2 regions of the Bradyrhizobium sp. 521_C7_N1_3 genome follow, and region 1 is predicted to be linked to the other one. Evidence: riboswitches for the same ligand, from Rfam matches in the RefSeq annotation. Region 1 holds a riboswitch; the other holds the start of a gene.
What was found. Region 1 has a riboswitch for cobalamin ahead of AB7008_RS18875 (energy-coupling factor ABC transporter permease). Riboswitches for the same ligand answer to the same signal wherever they lie in the genome.
Positions count from the first base shown of each region.

Region 2: linked by a shared signal. The riboswitch ahead of AB7008_RS27525 (TonB-dependent receptor plug domain-containing protein) and the one ahead of AB7008_RS18875 (energy-coupling factor ABC transporter permease) in region 1 are both predicted to bind cobalamin.

Region 1 is NZ_CP197232.1:4,111,723-4,119,109, forward strand. It holds gene AB7008_RS18845 (cobalt-precorrin-6A reductase) at 1-706, opposite strand, end outside; gene cbiE (precorrin-6y C5,15-methyltransferase (decarboxylating) subunit CbiE) at 705-1,886, shown strand; gene AB7008_RS18855 (cobalamin biosynthesis protein) at 1,883-2,251, shown strand; gene cobM (precorrin-4 C(11)-methyltransferase) at 2,248-3,030, shown strand; gene AB7008_RS18865 (cobyrinate a,c-diamide synthase) at 3,030-4,340, shown strand; gene cobA (uroporphyrinogen-III C-methyltransferase) at 4,337-5,068, shown strand; cobalamin riboswitch at 5,114-5,331, shown strand; gene AB7008_RS18875 (energy-coupling factor ABC transporter permease) at 5,369-6,046, shown strand; gene cobF (precorrin-6A synthase (deacetylating)) at 6,089-6,838, shown strand; gene cobT (nicotinate-nucleotide--dimethylbenzimidazole phosphoribosyltransferase) at 6,849-7,387, shown strand, end outside.
Region 2 is NZ_CP197232.1:5,910,448-5,917,834, reverse strand. It holds gene AB7008_RS27555 (lytic transglycosylase domain-containing protein) at 1-1,039, opposite strand, end outside; gene AB7008_RS27550 (adenylate/guanylate cyclase domain-containing protein) at 1,364-3,100, shown strand; gene AB7008_RS27545 (hypothetical protein) at 3,227-3,403, shown strand; gene AB7008_RS27540 (hypothetical protein) at 3,556-3,768, shown strand; gene AB7008_RS27535 (hypothetical protein) at 3,871-4,128, shown strand; gene AB7008_RS27530 (hypothetical protein) at 4,257-4,478, shown strand; cobalamin riboswitch at 4,554-4,767, shown strand; gene AB7008_RS27525 (TonB-dependent receptor plug domain-containing protein) at 4,882-6,996, shown strand; gene AB7008_RS27520 (DUF6925 family protein) at 7,014-7,387, shown strand, end outside.

The DNA.
Region 1 (7,387 bases):
TCTCGGCCACGCTCTCAACCCGCAGCCGTTCGGGCAGTTTTGGCCGCGCGATCATGATCACGGGCAGGCCGAGCATCCGGGCCGCGTCGATCTTGGCGCGCGCGCCGTCGCCGCCGGAATTGCGGGCGACGATCCAGGCGATGCTGCGCGCGCGCATCATTGCGAGTTCGCCGTCGAACGTGAACGGCCCGCGCGACACGATCACGTCCGCAGCGAAGGGCAGCGGCGCTTCGGGCGGGTCGACGAACCGCAGCGTGTAGACGTGCTGCGGCTTCGCCGCGAACGGCGCGATGTGCTGGCGGCCGATGGCGAGGAACACGTTTGCCGGCGTCTCGGGCAGCGCGGCGGCCGCGGCGGTGACGTCGGCGACTTCGATCCAGATGTCGCCGGGCGCCTTCGTCCAAGGCGCGCGCTCGAGCGCGATCAGCGGCGTGCCCGTTTGCGCGCACGCTTCGATCGCGTGGCGGCTCATCTCGGCAGCGAAGGGATGCGTCGCGTCGATCACATGCGTGATGCGCTCACGGCGAATATAGTCGGCAAGCCCGCTCACGCCGCCGAAGCCACCGATGCGGGTCGGCAGCGGCTGATCGGCGGGCGTGCGGGTTCGGCCGCCATAGGAATACACGGCGTCGATGCGCGCGCGTGCGATTTCCGCGGCGAGCAAGCTCGCATCGGCGGTTCCGCCCAGAATGAGGGCGCGCGTCATGGCTGATCCCTGGCTGACCATCATCGGTATCGGCGAAGATGGCCTCGCCGGGCTGTCCGAGGCAAGCCGAAAGGCGCTTGCCAAGGCAGAAACTGTTTTTGGTGGCGAGCGTCATCTCGCGCTTGCTGATGTGGGGGGGCGCGGTCGCCCGTGGCCGGTGCCGTTCGATGCAGGCATCGTGCTGAGCTGCCGCGGCCGGCCCACGGTGGTGCTCGCCTCCGGCGATCCGTTCTGGTACGGCGCGGGTGCAAGTCTCGCCGAGAAGCTCGACGCCAACGAGTGGATCGCGCATTCGGCGCCATCGACCTTCTCGCTTGCCGCCGCTCGGCTCGGCTGGCGCCTCGAAGCCATTGCCTGTCTTGGTCTTCACGCCGCGCCGTTCGAGCGTCTCGTGCCGCATCTGGTGCGAGGTGCGCGCATCATTTGCCTTGTGCGTGACGGCAAGGCGGCCGGTGAGCTCGCCAAATGGCTGAGCGAGCGCGGATGGGGGGCCTCGGCGTTCTGGACTCTCGCCGCGCTCGGCGGGTCGCGCGAAAGCATCGCTGAGCATCATGCCGACAGCTTTGCGGGCGGTCTCGCCGAGAACCTGGTCGCAGTCGCGGTCGAGGCGAGGGGCGGGCAAGGCATTCCCCGCAGCTCCGGCCTGTCAGACGATCTCTTTGCTCACGACGGCCAGATCACCAAGCGGCCGGTGCGCGCGCTGGCGCTCTCGGCGCTGGCGCCGCGTCCCGGCGAGCGGCTGTGGGATATCGGCGCGGGTTCTGGCTCGATCTCAGTGGAATGGGCGCTGTGCGGCGGGACGGCGACCGCCATCGAGGCGCGCGAGGATCGTGCCGCGAATATCCGCAGCAATGCTGCAGCGTTCGGATTGGCGCATCGGATCACCGTCATCACGGGGAGCGCGCCGGAAGCTTTTGCTGCGCTGGAAGCGCCGGTCGCGGTCTTCATCGGTGGCGGTCTCGATATCGCGATGTTCGATGCCATCTGGTCACGGCTCGCGCCGGGTGCGCGGCTCGTCGCGCATGCAGTGACGCTGGAGACGGAAGCGCTGCTTGGCGAACTGCACCAGCGCCACGGCGGCGAATTGATGCGGATCGAGATTGCCCATGCTGCGCCGCTCGGCCGCTACCGGTCCTGGGAAGCGTCGCGGCCCGTGGTGCAATGGAGTGCGGTTCGATGAAAGTCGCCGGACTCGGATTCAAGAAGGATGTCACGCTGGCTTCGCTGCGCGAGGCGCTGCTGGCGGCCGGTGGTTTCGAAGGCCTCGCAGCGGTCGCGACTGTCAGCGACAAGGCCGATGCGGAGCCGCTGAAGCAGCTCGCGCGTGAATGCGGCGTACCGATCAAGCCGGTTCCGGCGGACATGCTGGCCGGCATCGAGACGCCGACGCAATCGGAGCTCGTCGCGGAAAAGTTCGGCACGGGCTCGGTCGCCGAAGCCGCGGCGCTCGTTGCCGCTGGCCCTCGCGCGCGATTGATTGCGACGCGGGCGGTTTCGCGGGATCGCACCGCGACCGCCGCGATCGCGGAAGGAGACGGCCCATGACGGTGCACTTCATCGGTGCAGGACCGGGCGCTCCGGATTTGCTGACGTTGCGCGGACGCGACCTGATCGCAGCCTGTCCGGTCTGCCTCTATGCGGGCTCGCTGGTGCCCGAGGGCGTGCTGGCGCATTGCCCGCCCGGCGCGCGCATCGTCAACACCGCGCCACTATCGCTCGACGAGATCGTCGCGGAGATCGCCGCCGCGCATGCCGCCGGCAAGGATGTTGCCCGCTTGCATTCCGGCGATCTCGCGATCTGGTCGGCGATGGGCGAGCAGCTTCGCCGGCTGCGCGCGCTCGGTATTCCCTACACGGTCACGCCAGGTGTTCCGTCGTTTTCGGCTGCAGCAGCTGCACTCGAGACTGAGCTGACGCTCCCCGGTCTCGCCCAGTCAGTCGTGCTGACGCGCACGCCGGGCCGCGCCAGCGCGATGCCTGAGGGCGAAAAGCTCGCGGCGTTTGCCGCCACCGGTGCGGTGCTCGCGATCCATCTGTCGATCCATCTGCTCGACAAGGTCGTCGCCGAGCTGACGCCGCATTACGGCGCGGATTGCCCGGTTGCGATCGTCTGGCGCGCGAGCTGGCCGGACCAGCGCATCGTCCGCGCCACCCTGGCGACACTCGATGCCGCCGTCGGCACCGAGATGGAGCGCACCGCGCTGATCCTGGTCGGCAAGACCCTTGGCGCGGCGGATTTCGACGAGAGCCGCCTCTATGCCGTCGACTACGACCGCCGCTATCGGCCGGTCGGCGCCGATCCGCGCTTTCCGGAGGCATCGTGATGCCGGCAGGGCTCGTCATCTCCGCGCCGGCCTCCGGCGTCGGCAAGACCACGCTGACGCTGGCGCTGGCGCGCGCCTGGCGCAATCGCGGACTGAACGTGCAGTGTTTCAAGAGCGGGCCCGACTATATCGATCCCGCTTTCCATGCCGCTGCGACGGGGCGCGCTTCCGTCAACGTCGATAGCTGGGCGATGGATCGCGGGACGATTGCGCATCTTGTCGGTCGCGGCACTGATGCCGATGTCGTGCTCGCGGAGGGCTCGATGGGCCTGTTCGACGGCGTCGCCGCGCGCGGCGTCTCAGGCACCGGCGCCACCGCCGACATTGCGGAGATGCTGGGCTGGCCGGTGCTGCTGGTGATCGATCCCTCCGGACAGGCCCAGACCGCGGCGGCGATCGCCGCAGGCCTTCGCGACTATCGCGCCGGCGTGCGCCTCGCCGGCGTCGTGCTCAACCGCGTCGCCAGCCAACGTCATGAAGATCTCGTGCGGCGTGCACTCAACGACGCCGGCATCGCCGTGTTCGGCGCGCTGCCGCGCCATGCCGAGATCAGCCTGCCGAAGCGGCATCTCGGCCTCGTGCAGGCCGAGGAGCAGGCCGAGATCGGCAAGCTGATCGACGAGGCCGCGCGCTTCGTCGCCGAACACGTCGATCTCGATGCGGTGCTGGGATCGGCAGCAAGCTGGTCGCCGCAACCGGCGGCAAACGGCATGAATGTGACGCCGCCCGGGCAGCGCATTGCGTTGGCCCGCGATGCCGCGTTCTCCTTCATCTATCCGCACATGCTGGAAGCCTGGCGCGCGGCCGGCGCCGAGATCTCGATCTTCTCGCCGCTTGCCGATGAAGCGCCTGACGCGAGCGCCGATGTCTGCTGGCTGCCCGGCGGCTATCCCGAGCTGCACGCGGGGAAGATCGCGGCCAACGCCCGCTTTCGCGGCGGCTTGCGCGCCTTCGCGGACACACGGCCGGTGCACGGCGAATGCGGAGGCTATATGGTGCTGGGAACCGCTCTGACCGATGCCGACGGCATCCGTCATGAGATGACGGGCCTGCTCGGGCTGGAGACGAGCTTTGCCAAGCGCCGCATGCATCTCGGCTATCGTCTCGCTGCGCTCGCCGCGCCGATGCCGGGGCATCAGGTCGGCGCGCGCCTGCGCGGCCACGAGTTCCACTATTCGACGATTGTCGCGCAGCCGGATACGCCGCTCGCGGTCGTGCACGATGCAACAGGCGCGGTCATCGCCGAGACGGGCTCGCGCCGGGGACAAGCCACCGGCACGTTCTTCCATCTGATCGCGGAGGACCGGTGAGCGGTTTTGTCACCTTCATCTCGGCAGGCCCTGGCGACCCCGAGCTCCTCACGGTCAAGGGCGCCGCGCGGCTGCGCGATGCCGATGTCGTGCTCTACGACGACCTCGCCTCGGGCGCGATCCTCGATCTGGCCCGGCCCGGCGCCAATCTCGTCGCGGTCGGGAAGCGGGCAGGGCGGCCCTCCACCAAGCAGCACCACGTCAACCGCCTGCTGGTCGACTATGCCGCGGCCGGCGTCCGCGTGGTGCGGCTGAAATCGGGCGATGCCGGCATCTTTGGCCGGCTCGAGGAGGAGCTGGAGGCGCTGCGCGAAGCCGGCATCGGCTACGAGATCATTCCCGGAATCACCTCGGCCTGTGTCGCCGCCGCGCAAGCCGGCATTCCCCTGACCCGGCGCCACACCTCGCGCCGGGTGCAGTTCGTGACCGGGGCCGATGTGACCGGCGACCTGCCGCAGAATTTGAACTGGGCGGCGCTGGCGGATCCCGAAGCGACCACCGTGGTCTATATGGGCCGGCGCACCTTTCCGGCGCTTGTCGCAAAATTGATCGAGCACGGCCTCACCCCGAGCACTCCGGCCCTGTTCGCCGAATCCCTCGGCCGTCCCGACGAGCGGCTGGTCCGCACCACCATTGCCGAGCTGGCCGAACAGCTTGCGCGGGGCGGCGCTGCCTCGACGGCCGCCGTGATCCTGTTCGGCGCGCTGGCGGGCGATTATCCGTCATGACCGTCCCGGCCGCCCTTCGCCCCTTGACGCCCGGCTGGCGAAAGGGGCACACAGGAGACGCATGGTGCTCGAGGCGGCGCAAACCGCCGGAGCATAATCGGGAATGGGGGTGGGCGGACAGTTGCGCCGCCCAAAACCCCAGCCGCCCCCGCGACTGTAAGCGGTGAGGGGCTCCGATCAGCCACTGGGCCGCGAGGCCCGGGAAGGCCGGAGAACCCCAGTGAACCGCGAGCCAGGAGACCGGCCGTGCATGTTTTGTGGCCAAGGCCGTCGGGTGTGACGGCAGGAAGGAACTGAACCATGCATATCGAACCCGGAGTCGTATCGGGCGCCAAGCTCGTGTTGAGTTACGCAACCGGCATCGCCGTCGGCGGCGTTGCGCTGAAGCTCGCGGTCGAGACCGTGCGCGAGCAGGGCATCACGTCGTTCGCGGCGCGGACGCTCGCCACCACGGGCCTCGTGTTCGTCTTCTTCGAGATCCTGCCGCATTTCCCGGTCGGCGTCTCCGAGGTGCACTTCATCCTCGGCTCGACCTTGTTCCTGCTGTTTGGGGCAGCGCCTGCGGCCTTCGGCCTCGCGTTCGGCCTGCTGTTCCAGGGCGTGTTCTTCGAGCCACCCGACCTGCCGCAATACGGCATGAACGTCACCACGCTGCTGGTGCCGCTGTTCGCGATCCAGGCGATCGCCACGCGGATCATTGCCCGCAACACCGCCTATGTCGATCTCAGCTATCGCCAGGCGCTGGCGCTGTCGACCACGTATCAGGCCGGGGTCATCGCCTGGGTCGCGTTCTGGGCGCTCTATGGCTCGGGCTTCGGTGCGACCAACCTCGTCAATATCGCGACCTTCGCGGCCTCCTACGCACTCGTCATCGTGATCGAGCCGCTGGCCGATCTCGCCGTGCTGGCGCTGGCGAAATCGCTGCGCGGCGTCACCGCGCCCGGCCTCGTCACGCCGCGCCTGCACAACGCGGCTTAAGAGACAAAGGGGGCGGCCGTCACGGCCGCCCCTGCACGCGCGATGCTCACGCTCTCCCTGATAGGCATCGGTTGCGGCGATCCGGAGCAGCTCACACGCGCCGCCGTTCAAGCCATCAACGCGGCCGATCTCATCCTGATCCCGCGCAAGGGGACGGCGAAGTCCGATCTCGCAGATCTCAGGCGGACGATCTGCGCGGATGTGCTCACCAATCAAACGACGCGCATTGCCGAGTTCGACCTTCCCGTGCGCGATGCCGGTGAAGCGGACTATCACAAGGGCGTGGACGATTGGCACGACGCCGTGGCCGCGGCCTGGTCGCAGACGATCGCGAGCCAGCTCGGTGATGACGGCAAGGTCGCGCTGCTGATCTGGGGCGATCCCTCACTGTATGATTCCTCGCTGCGCATTGCGCGCCGGCTCGATCCCTTGCCTGATATCGAGGTCGTGCCCGGCATCACCTCGATCCAGGCGTTGTGCGCGGCGCATGCGCTGCCGCTCAACGACATCGGCGAGCCCTTCCTGGTTACGACGGGGCGCCGCTTGCGCGAAGGCGGCTGGCCGCAGGGCGTCGACACCGTGGTGGTGATGCTCGACGGCGGCACGGCATTCCAGTCGCTCGATCCGGCGGGACTGCACATCTGGTGGGGCGCCTATCTCGGCATGCCCGATCAGATCGTGATGTCGGGCGCTCTGGCCGAGATCGGCCCGCACATCGTCGCTGCGCGACAGGATGCGCGCGAACGGCATGGCTGGATCATGGACAGCTACATTCTCAAGCGCAGGCCGTAAGCGAGGCAGCATGCTCCCCGATTGGGTCACCCGGAAATGCCCCGATGTCTCCGCCGTCCATCGCGACGCGGCGCTCGCGCGTCAGGCGCAACTCACAAAACCGGCCGGCGCGCTCGGCCGGCTGGAGCAGCTTGCGGTCGAGCTCGCGGGCCTGCAGGCGACCGAGCAGCCGCGCGCTGCGCGGGTGCCGATCATCGTCTTCGCCGGTGATCACGGCATCGTCGCGCAGGGCGTGTCGGCCTATCCGCAAGGAGTGACCATCGCGATGATGGCGAATTTTGCCTCGGGCGGTGCCGCGATCTCGGTGCTGGCGCGTGAGCTTGGCTCAAACCTTGAGGTCGTGGACGCCGGCACGCTGGCGCAGGAGGCGATGGCAGGAATCGTCACCGACAAGCCGCGCCAGGGCACGCGCGACTTCAGCGTGGAAGCCGCGCTCACCCCCGCGGAGCTGGCATTCGCCTTCGAATGCGGTCAGCGCGCAGTCGCGCGCGCAGACGCAGGCAGGCCCGATCTCCTGATCTTCGGCGAGATGGGCATCGGCAATACCAC
Region 2 (7,387 bases), 1.8 Mb from region 1:
CTTGGTCGAGCAGCTTTCGCGCGAGCAGGCGCCGCTCGCGCCACCAGGCATCGGTGTCCTGGGCCGCCATCATGTCGGGCGCGGCGGCGAGGATCACCTCGGCGGCGTCGTCGATGCGGTCGTTCTGGAGATGCCACTGCGCGCGGCAGAGGACGTAGCCGAGATCGCGGCGTGCTTCGGTCGAGACGTCCTCGAGATAATCCTTGGCCTTGTTGGCCTTGCCGGTGACAGCCGAGCAGGCCTTGACGATCGCGAGCGCATCTTCGCCAAGCCGTTTTGCGGCGCGCCTTGCACCGGCGTAGTCCTTGGCGCCGAGGCGCTTGTCCATACGGGCGCGATGATCGTCCGCGGTCAGGAGATCGTGGAACGCCTCGTAGGAATCCTCCTCGCTGCGCTCGGACAATTCGTCCGTGCGCCAGGCCTCGCGCACCAGACGCGTAGCCCTGTCATTGTCGCCTTCACTCAGGAGCACGCGGGCGAGCGCGAACTTGCCCTTGGCGCTGGTCGGCCGGTCCATCGTGAACTTGTGTACGGTCGCCGCGTCGCTCTTCTCCTGCCACAGCCGCGCTTCGGCGCGGCGGCGGAGCAGGGCGCTGCTCGGCCAGTCCGGGTTGGCGGCGAGGAAGGCGGCGTAGCGCTTGAAAGGTGCCGTGCTCTCGGAATGGCGCAGCATGAACCAGTCGGCGAGCTTCTGTCCGGCAGGGTCGGCAATGCGGTCGCGCGCCGCGCTGGCGTCGTCGGTCTTGCCCTTGCGCGCGAGATCGATGGCGTCCTTCAGCGCGGCGAGGTCGCCGGTGAGCGGCGGAGGTTTCGGCTTGTCCGAATCGTCGTCGTCCTTCTTGGACTTGCGCTTGGCCTCGGCATGCTTGCCGTGGCGCGACTTCGCGGCAGCGTGACGCTGCTTGCCGCCGGCTTTCGTCTCATGCGTTTTCTTCGACGCCGACGATTTGTGACCGCTCTTCGCTGCCAGCTCGGCAGGAAGAAGGGCCAATGCGGCCACGGCAATGACACACGCGAGCGAGCGTAGGCACTGGTTCATTCGATGGTCCCCCTGCGAAACCACTACAAACCAAGGTCCGCGACGACATGCGGCTTGAGAATCAAAGACGACACCCAAAACGATGCCACGACACCGTTTCGCAGTCCTCACGCTCCTTCAACAATGCGGCAAAATACCGATGGGAACTCGGGAACTTCCGAAATGGCGGAAAGGGTATCGTCTTTAATCCTCGTTAACGAATAGGGCTCGCGCGACGGTTGAGCGCGGTCGGGGCGTCGCAAGGGCCAGATTGCGCGTGTTCCCGCCGCCAAAACCGGTGTATTGAGTTCCCAACCGGTCCTTTCAGCTCTAACCCCACCGCTCATGCCACTTTTCAACCAGTCGATCAGGCGCAAGATCGTCGGGATCGCCCTCGGATTGATCGTCCTGATGCTGGTCACCTCGATTCTTTCGATGGTGATGTCGAGCCAGGTCGGCGTCCTCCTGGACGAGCTGACCAACCGCTACATCCCGGCCTATGGCGATCTGGCGCGCGCCAATATCCGCTCGCTGGAGCGGTCGGTGGCGCTGCGGCGCATGGTCATGATGAAGATGCAGGAAGCCCCGGACGAGGAGGCGTACGCTGCACGGCTGAAAGAGTTCGACGAGGCCGACCGCAAGATCGAGGCGGAGACCTCGGACGCGCGCAGCCACATCAACGCGATCATCGACGATTCCAGGACGCCCTCGGACAATGCCGCGCTGGCGCGGATCGACACCCGTATCGAGACCGCCGTCACAGAGCTGCGCCAGGGCATGAACGAGGCGCACGCCAAGCTCCTCAAGCAGATCGATGCCAAGCAGATGCCTGAGGCGCGCGGCACGCTGGAGCATCTCGACGCGCTGCGCGACCAGTTCAACCAGAGGATCGACGGCATTCGTGCCGACATGCTCAAGCAGGTCTATGCCTCGACGTCGACCGTGGTCGGCCAACAGCGGAAGGCGATCATCATCTCCGGCATCGTCACCATCCTCGCAGCGGTGGTCGGATTTGCCTTTGCGTTGCTGGTCTCGAGCGGCATCACGCGGCCGGTGCGCCTGCTGCTCGCCGGTACCCGCGAGGTCGAGGCCGGTCGCTTCGACAGGCCGATCACGGTCTCGACCCAGGACGAGATCGGCGAACTGGCCGCCGCCTTCAACCGCATGGTCGAGCAACTCAGGCACAATGAGCGCATCCGCGAGACCTTTGGCCGCTACATCGATCCCAAGGTGGTGCAGGGGCTGATCGACCGGCCGGAGGTCGCCATCGACGGCCAGCGCCGGGTGATGACCATCATGTTCTGCGACATGAGCGGCTTCACCTCGATGAGCGAAGGCATGACCCCGCGCGGCCTCGTCAAGGTGATGAACCACTATTTCACGGTGATGTCCGGTCCCATCAGGAACAATCGCGGCGTCATCGACAAGTATATCGGCGATGCCATCATGGCCTATTGGGGGCCTCCCTTCATCGAGGAGGACGAGCCGGCGCTGCTCGCCTGCTTCGCCGCCATCGACATGGCCGATCAGGTGCCCGCGCTCCAGAAGCAGTTGCCGGACCTGCTCGGCATCCGCGCCATGCCGGCGCCGTGCGATCTGCGGATCGGCATCGCCACCGGCGAGGTCCTGACCGGCAGCATCGGCTCCGAGCTGATGATGAGCTTCACCGTGATGGGCGACGCTGTGAACCTGGCTTCACGGCTGGAGGCCGTCAACAAGACCTACGGCACCCGCATCCTGATCTCGCAGGCCAGTGCGGACGCGATCGGCTCGAGCTGCGAGCTGCGCGAGATCGATCGTCTCGCGGTGGCCGGGCAGAGTGCGCCACAAGCCATTTTCGAGGTGATGAGCAAGGCGCACGGGCTCAGCGTCCCGCAGCAGAGCCTGCGCACGCATTATGCCGAAGGCCTCGCCGCCTATCGCGCCCGGCGCTTCGACGAGGCTCGCGCCGCCTTCAACACGGCGCTCGAAGCCGTGCCCGGCGACGGTCCCTCGCGCACGCTGCTCGGCCGCATCGCGCAGTTCGAGGCCAATCCGCCGGACGCCAATTGGGACGGCGCATGGCGGCTCGAGCAGAAATAGTCGTCCGTGCCGGGCCGGCACCGCCCTTGCCGGAAAAAACGCTTCTACTTGATAACGATGTTCGCAGTGACCTAATTCCCGGGCTTAGGTTAGTCGTCCCTTGAGGCGTTTGATGGGGACACGCCGATGACAGAACTTCAGGACAGGCTGGAACGGTTCGAGACGCTCACCGCCGAATGCGAGCTGATCGCCAAGCTCGCGACCGACAGCACCAAGCGCGAGTTCTATCTGAAACTCTCGGAGCAATACCGTCAGTTGGCGGTTGATATGCGGAAGGTGATCGCGACCAAAGCCGCGGCCTGACGCCGACCGCAAGCCGTTCTTAATGTTTGGCGCGCATCTTCCGGGATGCGGGCGTCGCGATCCATGATTGCTCGCGGTGGGAATGCCGAGATCCGTTGCTGTGCAGCGCACCTCGCCGACGTCGCTTTGCCGCTCCCTACCAGGGCAATCCCATGCGCCTTGTTGCAGTCCTCATCTTCGCGCTCATGATGGCCGCCTGCAATCAGGAGCAGGACATCACCGGCTCGACCCCGGTCTGTGCGATGCGGAGCTACAGCTCCTACAATCCCCGCGACATGAACCAGTGCGTTGCCGCCTGCAAGGCGTGCGACCACGGCAACACCGTCACCTGCACCACGTCATGCACCCTCAAGGGCGCCCACTGAGCGGCGGCGCTGCCTGGAGCTAGGGGGGACGGTGCTCGGGCACCGGAACGATTCACATGGGTCAGTCATTGAAGGGGCAGGCAGGACGCGGAGTCCTATGGAATGGGTATGCTCGATCCCGGTCGGTTCCTGGTGTCGTGCTCGCATTGCGATGCATGGCCGATGGCGGCCAACGTCAAACGTTCGAGCTGGTCTTCGTCGCCGCACGAGGTCCGCTTCGTATGCCCGCGCTGTCGCCGCGAGGAGACCGCCATCATCTCGGCCTCCGGTGAGCTGACCCCGATCCGGCGCAGCGACGCCCCGCTGCGCGACGTCGGCGCGGCCTGGGCTCAGGCCCAGCGGCCAAGAGGGCGGGCGTAACCCGCCTGTCACAGAACCAAGAGATTGGGCGCAATCAGCTCTGCGCAACACCTTGCGCGGTCCGTTTTTGGAACCCGGCCTAGGCCGACGCGTTTCCGCTCCGACATCAACGCATCGAGGCCCTGCGAATGATCAGCGAGCATTTCGACACCCGCACCCGGATCAACATGAAGCTGGCGCTGGATCGGGTCTGCCGCAATCGCCCAATCGGTGAGGACCATTGCTTTCGCAGGTCCGTTGCCGAGAACATCATCCGCTGCGCGCTCACGGGCCGCACCGGCATCGGCCAGCTCGTCGATGCCGGCGAGCGGGCGGTGATCAGGACGCATTCGGAACGGGAGCCGGCCTGATTGCGCCGGCTCAATCTCCGGTGCGGTGCTTTGACCGTGATGCAACCGGCCGATTGACTCTCCGCTTGCCCGCCCCCTAGATTGGCCGGTGACGGTTCTCCTCACGGAGATCAAAAGGGAACGTGGTGCGAGATTTTCCCGATACCGGGATATTCTCAACGCCACGGCTGCCCCCGCAACTGTAAGCGGTGAATCTTTCGTCATATGCCACTGGGAATCTCGGTCCTGGGAAGGCGACGTAAGGTAACGACCCGCGAGCCAGGAGACCTGCCGTCAGCCGTGGTCACACGCGAAGATGTCGGTCGGGGAGTACAGACATTAGCTTCACCGGAGCAATCGAACGCTCCGCCGTGAAACATCGTTCGCTGTGACGTGCCACTGACGTCATACCGAGGTTACAAGAGTGTCCCGTATTGTCTTTGCCGCCAGGCGCTTCCGCGCCGGCCTTGTCGTGCTCGTTTCCCTGTCTTCGCTCGATCTGTCCATTGCCCAGGCCCAGCAATCGGCATCGCCCGATCTGCTGCCGCCGGTCGAGGTCGCGCCGACCGCGCGTGCGGCCAAGCCGCAAGTCGCGCGGCTTGCGCCCGACAAGCCCGAGCGGCGCTTCGCTCGGGTCCCTAAGCCCGAGCTGGTGCCGGCGTCGCCCCCGGTTGCCGGGGTATCCGCGGCCAACCTGTTTCCGACGGTCGTCGTCAGCCCGACGGGCGTTGTCACGCCGACCAATCTGGTTGCGAGCTCGGTGACGGTTCTGACCGCCAGAGACATCGAGCGCGATCAGCGCCGGACCGCATCCGATGCGCTGAGCGTGGTTCCTGGCTTGAACCTCGTGCAGACCGGCGGTCCCGGCGGACAGACGTCGATCTTCATGCGCGGAACGAATTCCAACCACACCAAGGTCCTGATCGACGGCATCGACGTCAGCGATCCCGGCAACCCGAACCGTTCGTTTGATTTCGGCCAGTTGCTCACCTCCGATATTCAGCAGATCGAAGTCCTGCGCGGTCCGCAGGGCGGTCTCTACGGCGCAGACGCGCTGGGGGGCGTGATCTCCATCGTGACGAAGAAGGGCGACGGTCCCGCCCGCGCGACCGGCTCGGTCGAGGGAGGCTCGTTCGGAACGTTCAATCAAACCGCAGGCCTGAGCGGTTCACAGGACCACTTCAACTATGCCTTCAACGTTGCGCATTTCCACGCGAACGACGTGCCGGTGACGCCGGTCGAATTGCTGCCGCCGGGGCAGAAGGCGATCGGCAACAACTACGACAACATGACTTATTCGACGAAGCTTGGCGCCGAATTGAGCGAACGCCTGACGCTCAACGGCGTGGCGCGGTACACTGACGCCACCCTCCGCTTTACCGGAGACACCTTCGATCTCGTCACATTCGCGAGCTTTCCCGCGGCCGCGCAAAGCACGCAGACGGTGCACCAGCTCTTCACGCGCGGGGAGGCGGTCTGGTCTGCTCTCGACGACCGGATGACGAGCTATTTCGGCGTCAACTACACCAACCACTGGAACTACAACATCTCGCCCGGCAACGCGATGGCCACGATCACGACCGGCGACCGCGTCAAGTATGATTGGCACACCACGACCCAGCTCGCGCCCAACAGCAATGTCATCCTTGGCGCGGAGCATGAGACCGAAACACTGCAAACGGCGATGCTCTCGGCGCAAAACGTCAACAAGGCCGGCTATATGGAGCTGCAGTCCCAGTTCCGGGATCGCGTCTTCTTCACGGCCAACGTCCGGCAGGACGACAACGAGCGGTTTGGAGAGCATCCGACCTTTCGTCTGGCGTCTGCCGTGATCGTGCCGGTCACGGATACGAAGTTCAAGGGAAGCTACGGCACGGGGTTCAAGGCGCCGACGCTCAACCAGCTTTACGTGAGCTTTCCCGCGTTCTTCTTCTTTGCAAATCCCAACCTCAGGCCCGAGGAAAGCGTCGGATACGACGCGGGCTTCGAGCAACCCTTGTTTGGCGATCGCGTTCGCTTCGGGTCGACCTACTTCCGCAACAACATCACGGACCTGATCCAGAGCACGTTCGATCCCGTGACATTCACGAGCACCAACACCAATATCGGCAAGGCGATCACGGAGGGCACGGAGAGCTTCGTCGCGGCGGCGATCACCGACCGGCTTCGCGTTCGTGCCGACTACACTTTTACCCGCGCGGTCGATGTGACAGCGGGACTGGAGCTGCTGAGGCGTCCGAAGGAGAAGTGGAGCGCGAATGTCATCTGGAATCCGATCGACCCGCTCACATTGTCCGCAACCGTGTTGCACGTCGGGAGTTTCGTCGATGGCAACCGTGACTTCAGCATTCCGCGTCTGCTGGCTTCGGCCTACACCATCGTCAACGTCGCAGCCGAATATCTGGTCACCGACCAGGTGAAGGTGTTTGGCCGGGTCGATAATCTCGCCAATGTGCACTATCAAAATCCGACCGGCTTTCTGCAGCCGGCACTGGGCGTCTATGGCGGCATTCGCCTGGCGAATTACGACGTCAGATAGCGAGGGAGAGAAGCCTCATGACGACGGCCGATCCGCTCATGGACCTGATCGCAAGCCAGCTTGCCGACGCTGAGGCCGGCTGGAGCGTCGGCACGTTCGGTGCCATTGCCGAGTTCACGCGCGAGCCCGGCGAAGCCTTCGATATCGAGCAGTCGCGCAACCGGATCAGCGTCGTGGCGCAGAAGGGTGGGATACGCGTTGTCTCCCACCCGGATCTGCGCCTGATCGCGTCGGAATCGCCGACCACGGAGAGCTGGAGCCACCGCATCGCGCTGTGTCTTCCGCATGAAGCGAGCGTCATGAGTGGTCGTACCGTGCTGACCGAGCTCGGCCCGGATATCGAGTCGCTCCAGAGGAGGGATCGCAGCGGCATCCTGTTCGACCTTGGCCT